Regions from separate parts of the Streptomyces sp. NBC_01520 genome, predicted to be linked through region 3. Evidence: riboswitches for the same ligand, from Rfam matches in the RefSeq annotation. Region 3 holds a riboswitch; each other region holds the start of a gene.
The links. A riboswitch is a leader RNA that binds a small molecule or an ion and turns the genes downstream of it on or off. The one in region 3 is predicted to bind cyclic di-AMP.

Region 1: it holds a riboswitch for cyclic di-AMP, as region 3 does, so the genes downstream of both, OG524_RS32715 (peptidoglycan DD-metalloendopeptidase family protein) here and OG524_RS27485 (M23 family metallopeptidase) in region 3, are expected to answer to the same signal.
Region 2: it holds a riboswitch for cyclic di-AMP, as region 3 does, so the genes downstream of both, OG524_RS28135 (transglycosylase SLT domain-containing protein) here and OG524_RS27485 (M23 family metallopeptidase) in region 3, are expected to answer to the same signal.
Region 4: it holds a riboswitch for cyclic di-AMP, as region 3 does, so the genes downstream of both, OG524_RS19690 (M23 family metallopeptidase) here and OG524_RS27485 (M23 family metallopeptidase) in region 3, are expected to answer to the same signal.

Annotation. Positions count from the first base shown of each region.
Region 1 covers NZ_CP109404.1:7,246,908-7,250,838, forward strand. Annotated here, with positions in the region: gene OG524_RS32700 (helix-turn-helix domain-containing protein) at 1-436, shown strand, start outside; gene OG524_RS32705 (DUF6126 family protein) at 500-673, shown strand; gene OG524_RS32710 (tyrosine-protein phosphatase) at 779-1,588, opposite strand; cyclic di-AMP (ydaO/yuaA leader) riboswitch at 1,996-2,167, shown strand; gene OG524_RS32715 (peptidoglycan DD-metalloendopeptidase family protein) at 2,172-3,116, shown strand; gene OG524_RS32720 (SGNH/GDSL hydrolase family protein) at 3,325-3,931, shown strand, end outside.
Region 2 covers NZ_CP109404.1:6,223,929-6,227,859, reverse strand. Annotated here, with positions in the region: gene OG524_RS28140 (winged helix-turn-helix transcriptional regulator) at 82-489, shown strand; gene OG524_RS28135 (transglycosylase SLT domain-containing protein) at 660-1,541, opposite strand; cyclic di-AMP (ydaO/yuaA leader) riboswitch at 1,546-1,731, opposite strand; gene OG524_RS28130 (hypothetical protein) at 2,183-2,380, shown strand; gene OG524_RS28125 (SMI1/KNR4 family protein) at 2,444-3,070, opposite strand; gene OG524_RS28120 (ferredoxin) at 3,754-3,931, opposite strand, start outside.
Region 3 covers NZ_CP109404.1:6,037,721-6,041,651, reverse strand. Annotated here, with positions in the region: gene OG524_RS27490 (GntR family transcriptional regulator) at 138-842, opposite strand; gene OG524_RS27485 (M23 family metallopeptidase) at 1,062-1,856, opposite strand; cyclic di-AMP (ydaO/yuaA leader) riboswitch at 1,870-2,038, opposite strand; gene OG524_RS27480 (M16 family metallopeptidase) at 2,232-3,614, opposite strand; gene OG524_RS27475 (M16 family metallopeptidase) at 3,641-3,931, opposite strand, start outside.
Region 4 covers NZ_CP109404.1:4,348,634-4,352,564, reverse strand. Annotated here, with positions in the region: gene OG524_RS19690 (M23 family metallopeptidase) at 144-1,184, opposite strand; cyclic di-AMP (ydaO/yuaA leader) riboswitch at 1,196-1,348, opposite strand; gene OG524_RS19685 (PP2C family protein-serine/threonine phosphatase) at 1,583-2,740, opposite strand; gene OG524_RS19680 (MerR family transcriptional regulator) at 2,873-3,619, opposite strand; tRNA gene OG524_RS19675 (tRNA-Met) at 3,727-3,800, opposite strand.

The sequences.
Region 1 (3,931 bases), 1.2 Mb from region 3:
CGGAGGGATCCCCTTCGGAGGGGCTTCCGGTGGAGCCTCTCCCGCGGGTATCTCCCGGGGTTCTTCCGGTGGTGCGTCAGGTGGTCCCGCAGGCGGTGGTGGCGCGGAGGCCGACGGCTGGCTGTACCACCAGGCCGGAGCCTCGGGCCGTGCCATGCAGGCGCTGCGGGTGAGCGTCCCGTACGGAGCCCAGAGCGATCTCGTACGCGTCCATCCCGGCGAGGAATGGCTGTACGTCCTCGACGGACGGCTGCGGGTGGCCCTGGGGGAGACCGTGCACGACCTCGACCCCGGTGACAGTGCGCACTTCGACTCGCTCACCCCGCACCGGATCGCCGCGCTCGACCGCGGGGGTGTGCGGCTGCTCTTCGTCCACACGCTGTTGCAGAGCCCTGCCGCCGAGCTGTGCCTGGGCGGCGAGGTCCACCGCGGGTGAACCCCGCCCCGCCCCGTAGACCCTTCGTTCCCTCGGCCCGAGCGGTCGAAAGAGAGGACCGTCATGTCTGATTCATCCAACTATGACCCGCTCACTCCGCGCAGGCCCGAGGGTAAGGACACGCAGGAGCGGAAGATGCCCCGCGGCGTGGTCATCCGGCTCTTCGCCTACCTGGTGGCCGGACACGTCGTCGCGGCCTTCCTCTTCATCCTGTTCACCGTGGCGGGTAAAGGCTGACCCATCCGGCGCGACGGGCGAGGGCCGGCCGCCCCCGGGCCGGTCCGCATGGGGCCGGCCGCCCCCGGGTCGGTCCGCATGGGGCCGGCCGCCCCCGGGTCGGTCCTATGCGCCCTCGACCAGGCGCTCGCGCAGCTTCTCGCGGGTCGCGGGGGTCAGCTTCAGGCCCTCCGTGAGGTAGCGGTCCGTGTTGCCCCAGGTCTCCTCGATCGCCGTGAACGCGGCGTCGAGGTAGTCGGAGTGCGCGCCGAACAGCGGATTGAGCAGTTCCATCACCTCGTCCGACATCCCCGCCGAAGAGGTGTCGCTGCGCCGCACCTTGTAGCGGCGGTGCGCGTCGTTGGACTTCAGGTAGTCGGCCTCGATGGCCTCCTTCTCGACACCGACGGCCAGCAGTGAGATCGCGATCGACAGGCCGGCCCGGTCCTTGCCCGCGGCGCAGTGCATCAGCGCGGGCACGCTGTCCTCGGCCAGTGCGTGCAGCACCCGGCTGTGCTCGGCCGTGCGGTCCCTGATGATCGACCGGTACGAGGCGATCATGCGGTCCGTCCCCCTGCCGTCGGCGAGGATCGATCGCAGCTGCTGGATGTTCCCGTCACGCACGAGCCGCCAGAACTCGGCGCCGTCGGCCGGGTCGGAGAGTGGAATGCTGACATTCCGGACGCCGGGCAGTTCCACGTCATGACCGTCGAGCTTGTGGTCCGCCGCGTTGCGGAAGTCGAAGACCGTGTGCAGGCCGAGGCCGGTGAGGAAGGCCGCGTCCGCCTCGGTGGCGTGCGCCAGGTGTCCGCTGCGGTAGAGGCGCCCGTGCCGGACCTTCCCGCCGTCCGCGGTCGGGAGTCCGCCCACATCGCGGAAATTACGGACACCGGTCAGCTCGGTGTCGGTCGACGGAACCTCTGGCAGCTGCGTCACAAGGACTCCTGGAGTGTCTGGCGTCGGCGCGGCTCGCCGACGAGGCCACGCTCGCGACGATACGACATGCGTTCATCGGGCAACCGTCTCGGTCGCCGTCCTGTTTTCGAGGCGGCGCGGAAGAGGATGAAATCGAGCAATGTCCGTATTGGTGCATTTAGCAGAACATGCCCCGCTTGTATGGGAGATGGGGCTTGGTAGGTGAGCGGGATCATATCCGTGACGGTGTGTGGCGGAACCGTGGACGGGTATTCCGGACGCCGCGCGGAAAGGCAAGATCCGTAATCCACGGAGTGTGACCGTAATTCTCGGCGGGAAATGAAGAGCGGATTCCGGTTCGCAACCGACGGCTTGTTCCCGGCGTCCTGGCTCGCTTACGGTCACGGTCAATCCGGACGGAACGCCTAATCCTGCCGCCGCCCGGAATCCGCACCGACCAACGTGTGGCAGGAGCGGGGGAACCAGGTAAGCCGCCGACCGGAGGGATCCGGAACGGCTCGGGGTCAAGCCGCGTCCAGCGCGGCCGGGCATCTCCAGTCCGCACCCGACAGCTCACCTCGTAGGCGCCGGAGAGGAATTCCCCATGCCCGCAAAGGGTAAGCACCGTCGTACGAAGACCGGCCCGATCACCCGAGGCGTCCTCGCCGCCGGGACCGGCGGCGCCGTTCTCGCCCTTCCGCTGATCGGCGCCACCGGCGCCCATGCTGCGGAGCAGGCCGCGCCTGCCGCCAAGTCCGCCGCGAGCGCCGCCCACGGCGCGCCCGCCGCCTCCGTGGCGAAGAAGAAGAGCGCCCCGAAGACCTATTCCGTGGTCTCCGGCGACTACCTGTCGAAGATAGCGGCCGACCAGAAGCTCAAGGGCGGCTGGGAGAAGCTGTACAAGGACAACCGCGACGTCGTCGGCGACAACCCGAGCCTGATCTTCCCGGGCATGAAGCTGACCCTCGGTGCCAAGGCGTCCGGTTCGGCCGCGCAGTCCGCGCCCAAGGCCGCGCCGTCCGAGGCGACCTCCTCGAAGGCCGAGTCGGCGCCCAAGGCCGCCGCCCCGGTCGAGAAGGCCGCGACGGCGACCGACACCGCCGACACCTCCGACTCCGCCGCCGCTTCCGAGGGCAACAGCTCCGGCTGGGCCGCCCCGGTCGCCGACGCCAACGTCACCACCCAGTACCGTGCCTCCGGCGCCAGCTGGTCCAGCGGCTACCACACGGGCTCCGACTTCCAGGCCGCCTCCGGCACCGGCGTCCGGTCCATCGGCCCCGGCACCGTGGTCTCCGCCGGGTGGAGCGGTTCGTACGGCAACGAGGTCGTCATCCAGCACAGCGACGGCATGTACTCCCAGTACGCCCACCTGTCCTCGCTCGGTGTCTCCGCCGGCCAGACCGTCACCGGCGGCCAGCAGATCGGCCTCTCCGGCTCCACCGGCAACTCCACCGGCCCGCACCTCCACTTCGAGGTCCGCACCGGCCCGAGCTACGGCTCCGACGTCGACCCGATCGCGTACCTGCGCTCGCACGGCGTCTCCATCTGAGCGGCTCCGTCCGACACCTTCGGGTGAGCGACTTCAGGTGAGCGTCCCCGAATGACGCGAAGAAGAGGGGCGGTGCGGTGCGCGGCGGTGCACCGCCCCTCTTCTTATTCCGGCTTTACCAAAACCTGACCGGGTGGTCTTTCTCACCACCCGTCAACCCCTTATTACGGTCGCGTAGGTCACATTCGAAGGTGCAGGATATGCCCTTGTGGCAGACGATTCGAGAAACACACAACGAGGCATCATCGGGTCGTACGCAGCGATCGGCGACAGCTTCACCGAAGGCGTCGGGGACCCCGGCCCCGACGGGAGGCTCCTCGGCTGGGCGGACCGGTTCGCGGTCCTCCTCGCGGACCAGCTCCCGGTCCCCGGAGCGGCGGCAGGTCCCACGGACGGCCCGCACGGGAACTTCCGGTACGCCAATCTCGCCGTACGCGGACGCCTCCTCGACCAGGTAGTCGAGGAGCAGGTCCCCCGCGCCAAGGAGCTGGCACCGGATCTGGTGAGCTTCTGCGCGGGCGGCAACGACATCATCCGGCCCGGCTCCGACCCTGACGACGTGGCGGAACGCTTCGAGCGCGCGGTCGCCGAACTGACGCAGGCGGTCGGCACCGTCATGGTCACCACCGGCTTCGACACCCGTCACGTCCCCGTACTCCGGCACCTGCGCGGCAAGATCGCCACGTACACCGCCCATGTCCGGTCCATCGCCGACCGCTACGACTGCCCGGTCCTGGACCTGTGGTCGCTGCGCTCCGTGCAGGACCGCCGCGCCTGGGACGACGACCGGCTGCACCTGTCGCCCGAGGGCCACA
Region 2 (3,931 bases), 190 kb from region 3:
CCCCCGCTCCGACCCGGGGACGCTAACACCGCCGATATAGTAGGTACCTACAGGAAAGTGACTGTGCCGAAGGGAACTCGCATGGCCGATCCGGCAGCCCCCACGGCCTCCGCGACGGCAGGCCACGCCCAGGACGATCCCGAGCAGGCCTGCCCCATCTCCCCGGTCGTGGACATCGTGTTCAGCCGGTGGACGACACCGATCCTGTGGACCCTGCACGCCCACGGCCGCCAGCGGTTCGGCGAGCTGGAGCGGCGCATCGCCCGGATCACCCCGAAGGTGCTCACCCAACGGCTGCGGCAGCTGGAGCGCGACGGCCTGGTCGTGCGCACGTATCACGCGGAGATCCCGCCCCGGGTCGAGTACGAGATCAGTGAGCTCGGCCGCAGTCTCGCGCCGCTGTTCGCCCGCCTCTCGGAATGGGCCACCGCCAACCTGGGCGAGGTGGAGCGGTCCCGGCACGACTACGACGCCGCCCCGACCCGGTAGCGCGAGAAGGCGGCCGAGGCCCTGCCGGCTCGTCGGACCGCACCCGCGGCAAGCTCGTGCCCCACGTCGGTGACTGACCGCCACCACGCCGGAAACGGCCGACGGGTGGTGCGGGTTCTTCCGAACCCGCACCACCCGTCGGCCGTGCTCCGCTGTCACACGGTGATGTCTCAGTAGGCGCCGAACACGTTGTCGATCGAGCCGTACCGGTCGGCGGCGTAGTTGCACGCGGCCGTGATGTTGGCGACCGGGTCGTAGCTGTCCGTCGACGTACCGGGCACGTGGTAGGCCTGGAAGGTCGGGTCGATCACCTGCAGCAGACCCTTGGACGGGATGCCCGCGGCGGCGTTCGAGTCCCAGTTGTTGATGGCCATCGGGTTGCCCGAGGACTCACGCATGATGTTGCGGTGGATGCCGTCGTAGCTGCCGGGGATGCCGTGCTCGGCCATGACCGCCAGCGACTCCTTGATCCAGCCGTCGAGGTCGTTCGTGTACGTGGCCGGCGCGGCGGCGGGAGCGGCCGCGGGCTCCGCAGCGGGCGCACCCTGCGCGGCGAGCGCGGTGTCGGTGCGGTCCGAGCGATCGGCACGGTCGGCGCCCTGCTCGGCACGGCCGGCGGAACCGGACGTCTCGGATTCGGCCTTGTCCGCCGTTCCGGCCTTCTCCGCCGGCTTGCTCTCGGCCTTCGCGCCGATCGTCAGCTTCAGACCGGCGTGAATGAGGTCGGGGTTTGTGCCGACAGCCTTTCGGTTGTCGTCGTACAGCGCCTTCCAGCCGCCGTCGACGGAATGCTGACGCGCGATCTTGGAAAGGGAATCGCCAATGATCACGGAATAGGTGACGGGCGCGGACTTCTGTGCGGCAATCGCCTTGCCGGACACGGCAGTCGACGTGGCCGCCTTTTCGACGGCGACCGGCTGCGCCGGGGCGGCGAAGGCTCCGGTCGCGCCGATCACGGGGAGGGCGAGAGCAGCTCCGCCCGTGCTCACGGCGATGATGCCGCGGGTCAGCGAACTGGTCCTGGAACTACGGTGCTTACCCATTCCGGGCATGGTGAATTCCTCTCCGCCGCCTGCGAAGTGAGCTGTCGGGTTCGGGCTGGAGATGCCCGGCCGCACGTGAATGCGACTTCACCCCGAGCCGCTCCGGATGCCGGATCGGCGCTTACCTGGGTCCCCCGCTCCTGCCGTACGAGATGTGGTCGGGTTCCCGGACGGCGGCAGGATTCGGCGTTCCATCCGGAGTGAGGGTGACCGTAGGCGAGAAATAGCGAAAGGAACAAGCCCCGAATTGGTGATCACAATTCATCCGCAAGATCGATTCACAGGAATTCATGTAATCCGCCCCACACCCGCGAAGCCAACCTTCGTGGCGCACAAGGGAACCGGTCGACATGTCGATGCGTCCGGGACGCGCGGGAGTGACTCTGGTCACGAGGTCCGAAAAGGGTGATTTGCACTCCGCTGGAACCTCACGGGTCGCACGAAATGGCCTTTTATGGATTACGGGGCGAATCCCCAATAACGCCCTAACTCGGGCATACGGCCCACCGGCGCGCTTCCGGGCATACCGGTGGCAGCCGCGTGGAATCGATCAGCGCATGGCCGACAGCGCGCACCCCGACCCCGAGAGCCCCCGGAACCCACGGAACGCTCAGAGCTCCACGGACCCGCAGGACCCCACGAACCCGCGGATCACCGTCCTGCCCGTCCAGGCCGGTGATCCGCCCTTCCGCATCCTGCAGATCGACGGGGAGACGGCCGGCCGGGCGACCTCGATGACGGACGTGCTGTTCGCGGCGCGGGCGGCCGGCATCACGGTCCACGACCTCGACGACCCGGCGGCGGTCCGGTGGGTGGGCGGCGGCAAGCTCACCTGGAGGCCGCACTGAGCCCGGCACGCGGCACACAGGCCCCGTACGGCACCGCGGCCCGGTGCCGTGGTGCCGGGTGCCTCAGCCGCCCGGCAGTTCGCCTGTCCAGGGGTCGAGGCCGGCCCTGCGGCGGGCCCGCTGGACGACCAGGCTCACGAAAGCGTGCGACTTCCGCCTCCTCACCCTGTCCACGCTGAGGGGCACGGAGTCGAAGCCGCCGGCCAGCAGCCTGCGGAGGAACTCGGCCATCCCGAAGCGGTACAACGCGAAGGTCGGCACGGTGTGCCTGCCGCAGACCACCACGGGCCAGCAGTCGGGGTCCTCGTCCGTCGTCAGCCAGCACAGGATGTCCGACTCGGTGGTCGTTCCCCAGGCGAGCAGCGCACCGGGATCGAGCATCATGTCCGGCCCGGCCGGATCGGCCCAGATCTCGTCGGCCTCCGCCCGCCACACCTCGCGGACGGCACCGGTCCCGTCGGCCATGGCATCGGCCGGGCGGCACCCGTCGGGAGTGTCGGCGGGCAGTGGTCGGTGCACGGCGATCGCGTCGTCGACGGACCCCTCCCCGTAGGCGCCCATGAAGGCCTTGTAGTCGGCGGGGAAGGAGGCGCCCCACCGCGCTTCCGCCACGGCCCAGTCAACCTGCTCGTCGATGCCGTACGTCGTCGGCAGCAGCCGCTCCAGTGCCTCGATGGGCCGGGGGATCACCGGCCGCCCCCTCGCGCGCGTACGCCGCGTAACGCGCGTCCGGGCACCGGAATCCGGCTGCACACGCTCCGTCCCCTCACCTGCGACTCCCCGTCTGTCCTGAGGGAGGACCTGCTCCTCCCTCAGGCCCAGCGACAGGCGTGCCCCGAACATCACACCCACCGGACCGGTCCGGCGGCGGCGGGAGGTGCGAGGGCGCACGTGGCGGTGCCCCGGGCCGACTTCCGGTGACACGGCCGGGCTCCAGACCCGTACGGTGCGCGGTGGCGGCGATCCGCGCCTCGGGCACACCTCCCCCGCGACGACGAGCGGTAGGGCCTCAGGAGGCCGGATCGCGGCACCAGGGTGTCGCCGAGGGGCCGCCCGCGGCCCAGCTGCGCCCTCCCGCGGAGGCCCCGTGGCGAAGACGTCGGAGATCGGCTCCCGGCCCGATGCGGTGCGGCACGGACCGGGGACGGGTGCGCGGGCTCAGGATCGGTCGCCATGTCACCCGGACGCCCCGGGACTCGGCGTGCAGGGCTTCCCGGGGCGGGTGGCCGACGGGCCGGGACAGCGGCGGGCGGCCCCCAGGAGGTGTGCCGCCCGGCTCCGCGCCGCGTCGGCCGCCCCGGCGGCGCGGTGCCTTCACGGTGGTCGGCGGTCCCGGGGCCGGGTCCCGACGGCCGTCGCGGAGGACGGCCGGGTCACCTGTCCTCGCTCACGCCGATGGCTTGCGCGGGACACACCTCCGCCGACTCACGGACCGCGGTATGCAGTCGGACCGGAGGCGTGGCATCGAGGAGGACGACGATTCCGTCGTCCTCCCGCTGGTCGAACACGTCCGGTGCGAGCAGCACACACTGACCCGCGCCGCAGCAGGTG
Region 3 (3,931 bases):
GTACCCCTCGGGGTACCGCGGCTTTTCTGTTCACGCAAGGACGGGCGGGCCAGCGGGGAAAATGCCCGGCCGACCCGAATTAGGGCAGCAAAAAGAAAGCCCCTCGACAATTACCTTCTTTGTATACGGTGCAATTGTTAATGGCGGACGCCCGCGGTGTTTACGGCGTGTTGCGAAGCCCTCACCCGGGACGGACCCGCCGCGTTCCCCGGCCGGTCCGTGCGGCGCAGCCGGTGTGCGGCCGTGGCGCGCTCCGCGTGCTGGGCGGCGATCGTCCTGGCCCGTTCCGCGTCGCCGCGTGCCACGGCGTCCACGAGGGCACCGTGCTCGGCCCAGGAGTCGGCAGGGCGGCCCGGCTGATCGACCACGTACATCCAGGCGATCTTGTGCCGGAGCTGGGTGAGCAGCGCGATCAGCGCCGGGCTGCCCGAAGCCTGGGCAAGTGTCTCGTGGAACCAGCCGCCGAGGGAGCGCAGATCCTCCCCCTCACCCCGGCGCACGCGCTCCTGCCCCAGCCTGACCAGGCCGCGGAGCACCTTGAGGTGTGCCTCCGTGCGGCGCTGCGCGGCGCGTGCGGCACCCAGCGGCTCCAGGAGCATCCGCATCTCCAGGAGGTCGGCGGCCTCCTGCTCCGTGGGCTCGGCGACGCAGGCCCCGGCATGCCGACGGGTGACGACGAACCCCTCGGACTCCAGGGTGCGCAGTGCCTCGCGTACCGGGACACGGGAAACCCCGTAGCGACGCGCGAGCACCTCTTCGGTGAGGCGGCTACCACGCTCGAAGCCACCGGAGACGATGTCGTCACGGATTGCCGTGCATACCGAATGCGCGGGAATGCGCATGTCCGAACCTCCGCCTTAATCCCCGCGAAACGCGGCCGATCGACGCCTGTTCTGTGACTCTATTGCAATCCGTCGGAATTTCCGACGGCAGAGCAAAATCCATGCATATCTTCTGACCGGAAATCACTTCCGCGGAGCTTCGGCGCGCCTCCCCCGGTGGTACGACGAAGGCCCCGGCGGGTGCCGGGGCCTTCGTCGTCGCTGCGGGGCGAGGCGGGGTCAGACCTGGACGCCGTGCGCGCGGAGGTAGGCGACGGGGTCCATGTCGGAGCCGTACTCGGGGGTGGTCCGCGCCTCGAAGTGCAGGTGCGGTCCGGTGGAGTTGCCGGTCGAGCCGGACAGGCCTATCTGCTGGCCGGACGTGACGCTCTGACCGACCGAGACGCCGATCGACGAGAGGTGGCCGTACTGGGTGTACGTGCCGTCCGTCATCCGGAGCACGATGTTGTTGCCGTACGCCCCGCCCCAGCCGGCCTCGACGACCGTGCCGGCGCCCACCGCGACGACGGAACTGCCGGACGCGGCCCGGAAGTCCACGCCGGAGTGGCTGCCGGAGGACCAGAGGGCGCCGCCGGACTTGTAGCCGGTGGTCACCTGGGAGCCGGCAACCGGGAGGTGGAAGGCGTTCAGCCGGGCTCGCTCGGCCGCGCGGGCGGCGCGCGCCTTGGCCTCACGGGCCTCGGCCGCACGGGCTTCGGCCTTGCGCTCGGCCTCGGCCTTCGCCCTGGCTGCCGCCTTCGCCTTCGCTTCGGCCTTGGCGGCGAGGTCGGCCTGGTGCTGCTGGGCCTTCGCCTGGGCGGCGATCTGGTCGGCGAGGGTGGAGTCGATCGCGACGGCCTGGGTCAGGCCGGTGCTGCCCGCGGTGGGGGCCTCGGAGTCCGCGGCGAGGGCCGGGGAGGACACACCGCCGATGACGCCGGTGGTGGCCAGAGCCGCGATGCCGGCGACCTGGGCGCTCCTGCGCGTCAGGCGGCTCGGGGCACGGTGCTTCCCGGTGGCACGGGTGAACGCCATGGAGGGGCTGGTCCTTTCCTTCCTTCTCGCCTACCGGGTTAGCTGACGGGTTCGGAGCAGGAAGGTCTCCTACGGACTCCTCCGCCCCGTGCGGGGGCGCAGGCATCCGATTCACCCCAGGGACTTCGTGGGTCCCCGGCTCCCCAGGCTCGCGCCTGACGGGGACTCGGCGATGACTGTCCGGCGCCGCGGACGCGGCATATGTCTGGCGGACAGCCGGGCCGACGCTAGGCCGGGCAGCTTTCCGACGCCAAACGGATCAGGCCTTTTGTCGCACATCCCACAACAGATCGGGCGATATTCCACGCGAACACGGACAAATAGGAGGACCCCGGCGAGAACGTCCTCACCGGGGTCCGGATCTGCTCCGATAGGTCAGCCGCTGACGACCGACACCTCGCCGATGCCGAGCGCCCTGACGGGGTCCGCGATCTGTGCGGCGTCCCCGACGAGGACGGTGACCAGCCGGTCGACGGGGAAGGCGTTGACCACCGCGGCGGTGGCCTCCACCGTGCCGGTCTCGGCCAGGCGGGCGTACAGCTGGGCCTGGTAGTCGTCCGGGAGGTGCTGCTCCATCTGGTCGGCCAGGGTGCCGGCGACGGAGGCGGCCGTCTCGAACTTCAGCGGAGCGACGCCCACGAGGTTCTGCACGGCGGTCTCGCGCTCGGCGTCCGTGAGCCCCTCGGCCGCCAGGGTGCGCAGGACCTTCCAGAGGTCGTCCAGCGCGGGTCCGGTGGACTCCGTGTCCACGGAACCGCTGATGGCGAGCATCGCGGCACCGGTCGCCCCGGAGGCCGATCCGGGTGCGGTCGAGCGCAGCACCTGCCCGAAGGCGCGGACCCCGTAGGTGTAGCCCTTCTCCTCGCGCAGCACCCGGTCCAGCCGGGAGGTGAGGGTGCCTCCCAGGCAGTACGTGCCGAGGACCTGGGCGGGCCACACACTGTCGTGCCGGTCGGCGCCGATCCGGCCGATCAGCAGCTGGGTCTGTACGGCTCCCGGACGGTCGACGATGACCACACGACCGGTGTCGTCCGCGGTGATGGGCGGTACCGGGCGGGACACGGCGGCGTTGCCCGACCAGTCACCGACGGTGTCGGCGAGCAGCTCGTCCAGGTCGACCCCGGTGAGGTCACCGACGATCACGGCCGTCGCGGTGGACGGGCGGACATGCGCGTCGTAGAAGGCACGTACGGCCGCGGCGTCGATGCGGCGCACCGTCTCCTCGGTCCCCTGGCGCGGTCGCGACATCCGCGCCGTCTCGGGGAAGAGCTCCTTGGAGAGCTGCTTGGCGGCGCGGCGGGCCGGGTTGGCCTGCTCGTGCGGGATCTCGTCGAGCCGGTTGCCCACCAGGCGCTCCACCTCGCTCTCGGTGAAGGCCGGGGCCCGCAGCGCCTCGGCGACCAGGCCGAGCGCCTTGGCCAGCCGGGAGACCGGGACCTCCAGGGAGACCCGGACACCCGGGTGGTCGGCGTGCGCGTCGAGCGTGGCACCGCAGCGCTCCAGCTCGGCGGCGAACTCCTCGGCGGAGCGCTTGTCCGTTCCCTCGGACAGCGCACGCGCCATGATCGTGGCCACGCCGTCCAGGCCCTCGGGCTCGGTGTCCAGGGGGGCGTCCAGGAAGATCTCCACGGCGACGACCTGCTGGCCGGGGCGGTGGCAGCGCAGGACGGTCAGGCCGTTGGGCAGAGCGCCGCGCTCGGGCGCGGGGAAGGCCCAGGGCCTGGCCTCGCCTGCGGTCGGCTGCGGGTGGTACTCCATCGCTACTCCAGTCACGGCGGCGTCGCTCACTTGTCGGCCCCCTCGGGCGCGTCGGTGCCGTCCGTCTCGTCGGCGTCGACCGGCTCGTACACCAGGACGGCACGGTTGTCGGGACGCAGATGCGCCCGGGCGGCCTCCTGGACCTCCTGGGCGGTGACGTCGAGCACCCGCCCCACCGCGGTCAGGGCGAGCTGCGGGTCACCGAACAGCACGGCGTACCGGCACAGTTCGTCGGCGCGGCCCGCGACCGTACCGAGCCGGTCCAGCCACTCCCGCTCCAACTGGGCCTGTGCCCGTTCCATTTCCTCGGGCGTGGG
Region 4 (3,931 bases), 1.7 Mb from region 3:
GGCCCACGGCGGGCCGGGCGGGCCCCACGACGCGGACCGGCAGCCCTGACGTCGGGGGGTGTGCGTCAGGGCTGCCGGGGTTCAGGTGCGCCGAACGGAGGCGCCACGTACGCGGATCGGACCCGCCGTACGGGTGCGGGGGCTCAGACCGTCAGGCCCTTGCCGCGCAGCCAGCTCATCGGGTCGACGGCCGAACCGCCCGCGGTGTGGACCTCCAGGTGGAGGTGGGGACCGGTCGAATTCCCGGTGGAGCCCACGCGGCCGATGGTGTCGCCCGTGCTGACCTTCTGGCCGGCGGTGACGTCCATCGAGGACTGGTGGGAGTACGAGACCTCGGTACCGTCGTCGAGCACGAGGACCGTGTGGTAGCCGTAGGAGCCCGACCAGCCGGCCGACTTCACCGTGCCGCTGTGCACGGCCTTGATCGGCGTACCCGTCGGAGCCGCGAAGTCCAGCCCCGTGTGGTAGCCGGAGGACCACATCGAACCGGCCTGGCCGTAGGTCGTCGTGATCGTGTACGAGGACGTCGGGAGGGCGTAGCTGGCGGCAAGCTTGGCGAGACGCTCGGCCTCCGCCTTCTTCCTCGCCGCCTCTTCCGCCGCCTTCTTCTCGGCTGCGGCGTCGGCCTCGGCCTTGCTCTGCTGCTTCGCGGCCTCGGCCGCTGCCTGCTCGGCGGCGGCTTTCTCCTCCGCGGCCTTGGCCTCGGCGGCGGCGCCGGCCTGCTGCTGCTCGGCCTGCTGGAGGATGCGGGCGCGCAGCGCCTCACCGGCGTCGGTGGCGCCCTGCTCGGCCTCGGCGGCCGTGATCCCGGCGGTGGTGAGCGGGGAGGCGTCGGCGGCCGACCCGGTGTCCGCGTCGGAGTCGTCCGACATGAAAGCGCTCACGCCGGGAAGGGACTTGGCGTCGGGGAGATTGTCCGCGATGGAATCGGGAAGGGAGATGGAGACCGGCGGCTTGCTCTGCGCCGTGGCCATGCCACCCGCACCGACGGCCGCGATGACGCCGACGCCGAGGACGGTGGAGCTACGGGCGAGACCACGCTGCTTGGCTACGCGGTGCCTGCCGCGCACGGGACGTATGGACTCCTCGGTGGGATTCCATTCCTCCCAAGTCCTCTCCTCGCCACCGACGGTGTCGGTCCTGAAGGGTGACGGGGCCTCGGGGGCAGGCTGATTGGACGCCACGTGGGCGCACTCCTTTCCTTCCTTATCGCCTACCGGGTTAGCTGACGGGTTCGGAGCAGGAAGGTCTCCTACGGGCTCCTTCGCCTCTCACGAGACACAGGCGCCCGATTCACCCCATGTAGGTGGTTCCCCGGTTCCCTTGCGGAATTCGGCGCTCGCGCACGGTGCCGCCTCTTGCGACGACTGGGACAACCGCGCTGCGTTATCGAACGTTAATAGACACCGGGGCCCGATTCCAAGCTGTTCCGACTGATCATTCGTCACTCCGGCCTGGACTTTAGGGCAGGAAACAGCACCAAACGGGCGAGTTGAGTATTCCCGGTCCGGTCATCAGTTTCTGACGGTGTGTCAAATGTTATGCGGAGCGGCACGCATCGACTACGGACGGTCGCGACGGGTCATCCTTCGCCCCTCCCCACGATCTTCACCGTCGTCCGCCGCTCCGGCTGTCCCCGCGCGGGCCGGCCGACGGCGAGCAGCGCCAGGTCGTCGGTCGAGTGGCCCCCGGTGTGCAGGCGTACGTCGTCGGTGAGCGCGGAGAGCAGTTCCTCGGGCCCGGGGAAGATCCGGCCGTGCAGCCGCGCGGCCGGATCGTAGAAGACCCCGCCCGCGTCCCGCGCCTCGGTGAGGCCGTCCGTGAACGCCAGGAGCGTCGACCCGGCCGGCAGCTCCCACTCGTCCGAGCGGTCCGGCCACACCCCCAGGTCCATCCCGATGGGCAGCGCGGGCACGGTCGGCGCCAGTACCTGGAGCGCCCCGTCCGCGTGCAGCAGGATCGGCTCGGGATGACCACGGTTGACGATCCGTACCGTGCCGGAACCTGCCGGGATCTCGGCGAGCACAACGGTGACGAACCCCTCCATGGAGTCGAGCCCGCCCCGGCGGCTCCCTTCCCGCGCCAGCGCCCGCTCCAGCCGCTGCGCGACACCCTCCAGCGACAGCTCCTGCTCGGCCGCCTCGCGGAAGGCCCCGATCACCACGGCCACCGCCTCCACGGCGTCCAGCCCCTTGCCCCGGACGTCACCGACGACCAGCCGCACCCCGTGCGGGGTGTCCGCGACGGCGAACAGGTCGCCGCCGACGAACTCGTCCGCCTGCGCCGCCTCGTACCGCGCCGCGACCAGCAGCCCGCCGATCCGGTCGTCCGGGGTGGGCAGCACCGCGCGCATCGCGGTCTCCGCGATGACCCGGGCCGAAGCGAGCTGCTCGTTGCTGCGCCGTACGACGCCGTTGATGGCCAGGGCGAGCACGGAGACCGTGATCACGGTGAGCAGATCGGTGAGCGGCACGACCTCGGTGACCGCACCGTCCGAGAGCCGGATCACGAGAACGGCCAGGACCGCGGCCACACCGGTACGGACCGTGCTGGCCAGCGAGAAGAACGGGGCGGCGATCAGCGGAGCCGCCGCGAAGAGCGGAACGGCGCTCACGGCGGCCGGAGTCACCAGGTCGAAGACGATCCCGCCCCCGATCATCAGGGCCGGCAGCGCACGCACGAACCTCCGGGCACCGATGCCTCCACCGGCTCCGCCCCGTCGGCTGTCCCGCTTCCCCACCTGTGCACTCCTGCCCGGTCCGCCCACGGCTGCGGACGGTACCGCGATCCGCCCGGACCGGACGGAGCCGCGCGTGCGGCGGCTCGTCATCGGCCGAAGGGAGGAGCGCGCCGGAGCCCCGTCCCCCGAAGGTCAGCCGGAGAGCCGGTGCTGCGCGTAGATCGTCAGTGCATCCCGTACGAAGACGGCGGTGCCGTCTCCGTACCGATCGTAGTTCTTCCCGAAGCGCGGATCGGCGACATACATCTCGGCGAGGCCGGTCACGTACGACCGGGTGACCGTCGTGGTGCCCGAGAGCCACGCGCAGTGGCGCCGCGCGATGTCCTGCGCCTCCTCGCCGCCCGCGTCCAGACCGGCCTCCCTGGCCGCCCCGTAGTCCCGCGCGATCGCGTCGTGCACACCCTGGAATTCGGCGCGCTCCTCGGCACTCAGCCCGCGCCACCACCGGTCGCCCTTCTTGCAGGCGTCCCGGCCCCAGCGTTCGGTGACCTCCTGCTCGTACACCGTGTGGTCGAAGCCGTCGAACACTTCCCCGGCCATGAGTTCCTCTCCCTGCCCGGTCCTGTGGAGAGTGGTCCGCACCGAGGCGATCTGCCGCCCGATGCGCTCCCGCTCCTGCTCCAGCAGGCGCAGATGGGTCCGCAGCGCCGCGGACGTGTCCCGCTGCCCCTCCAGTACGTCCTTGATGGCGGGCAGCGACAGCCCCAGCTCCCGCAGCAGCAGGATGCGCTGCAGCCGGACGAGGGCGTCCTGGTCGTAGTAGCGGTAGCCGTTGGCACCCGTACGGCTCGGCACGAGGAGACCGAGATCTCCGTAGTGCCGGAGCGTTCGGCTCGTCGTGCCGGCTTCCCTGGCGATTTCCTGGATGGACCACTCCATGCCGGAAACGCTAGATGTTTACGCTGCGTCAAGGTCAAGCGGTGACGGGACGCGGGCATACGGCAGAGGCCCGGATCCTTGGAAGGATCCGGGCCTCTGTCTTTCAGTAGCGGGGACAGGATTTGAACCTGCGACCTCTGGGTTATGAGCCCAGCGAGCTACCGAGCTGCTCCACCCCGCGTCGTTGTGATTGCAACTCTACGGCATCACGGAGGTCACCTCGACCAATTACCGCCGAGGGCGCTCCGGGGGCACTCCCGCACCGGCGCGGACCGGCATCCATCCCATGGATCGAAGCCCTCAACACCGCCC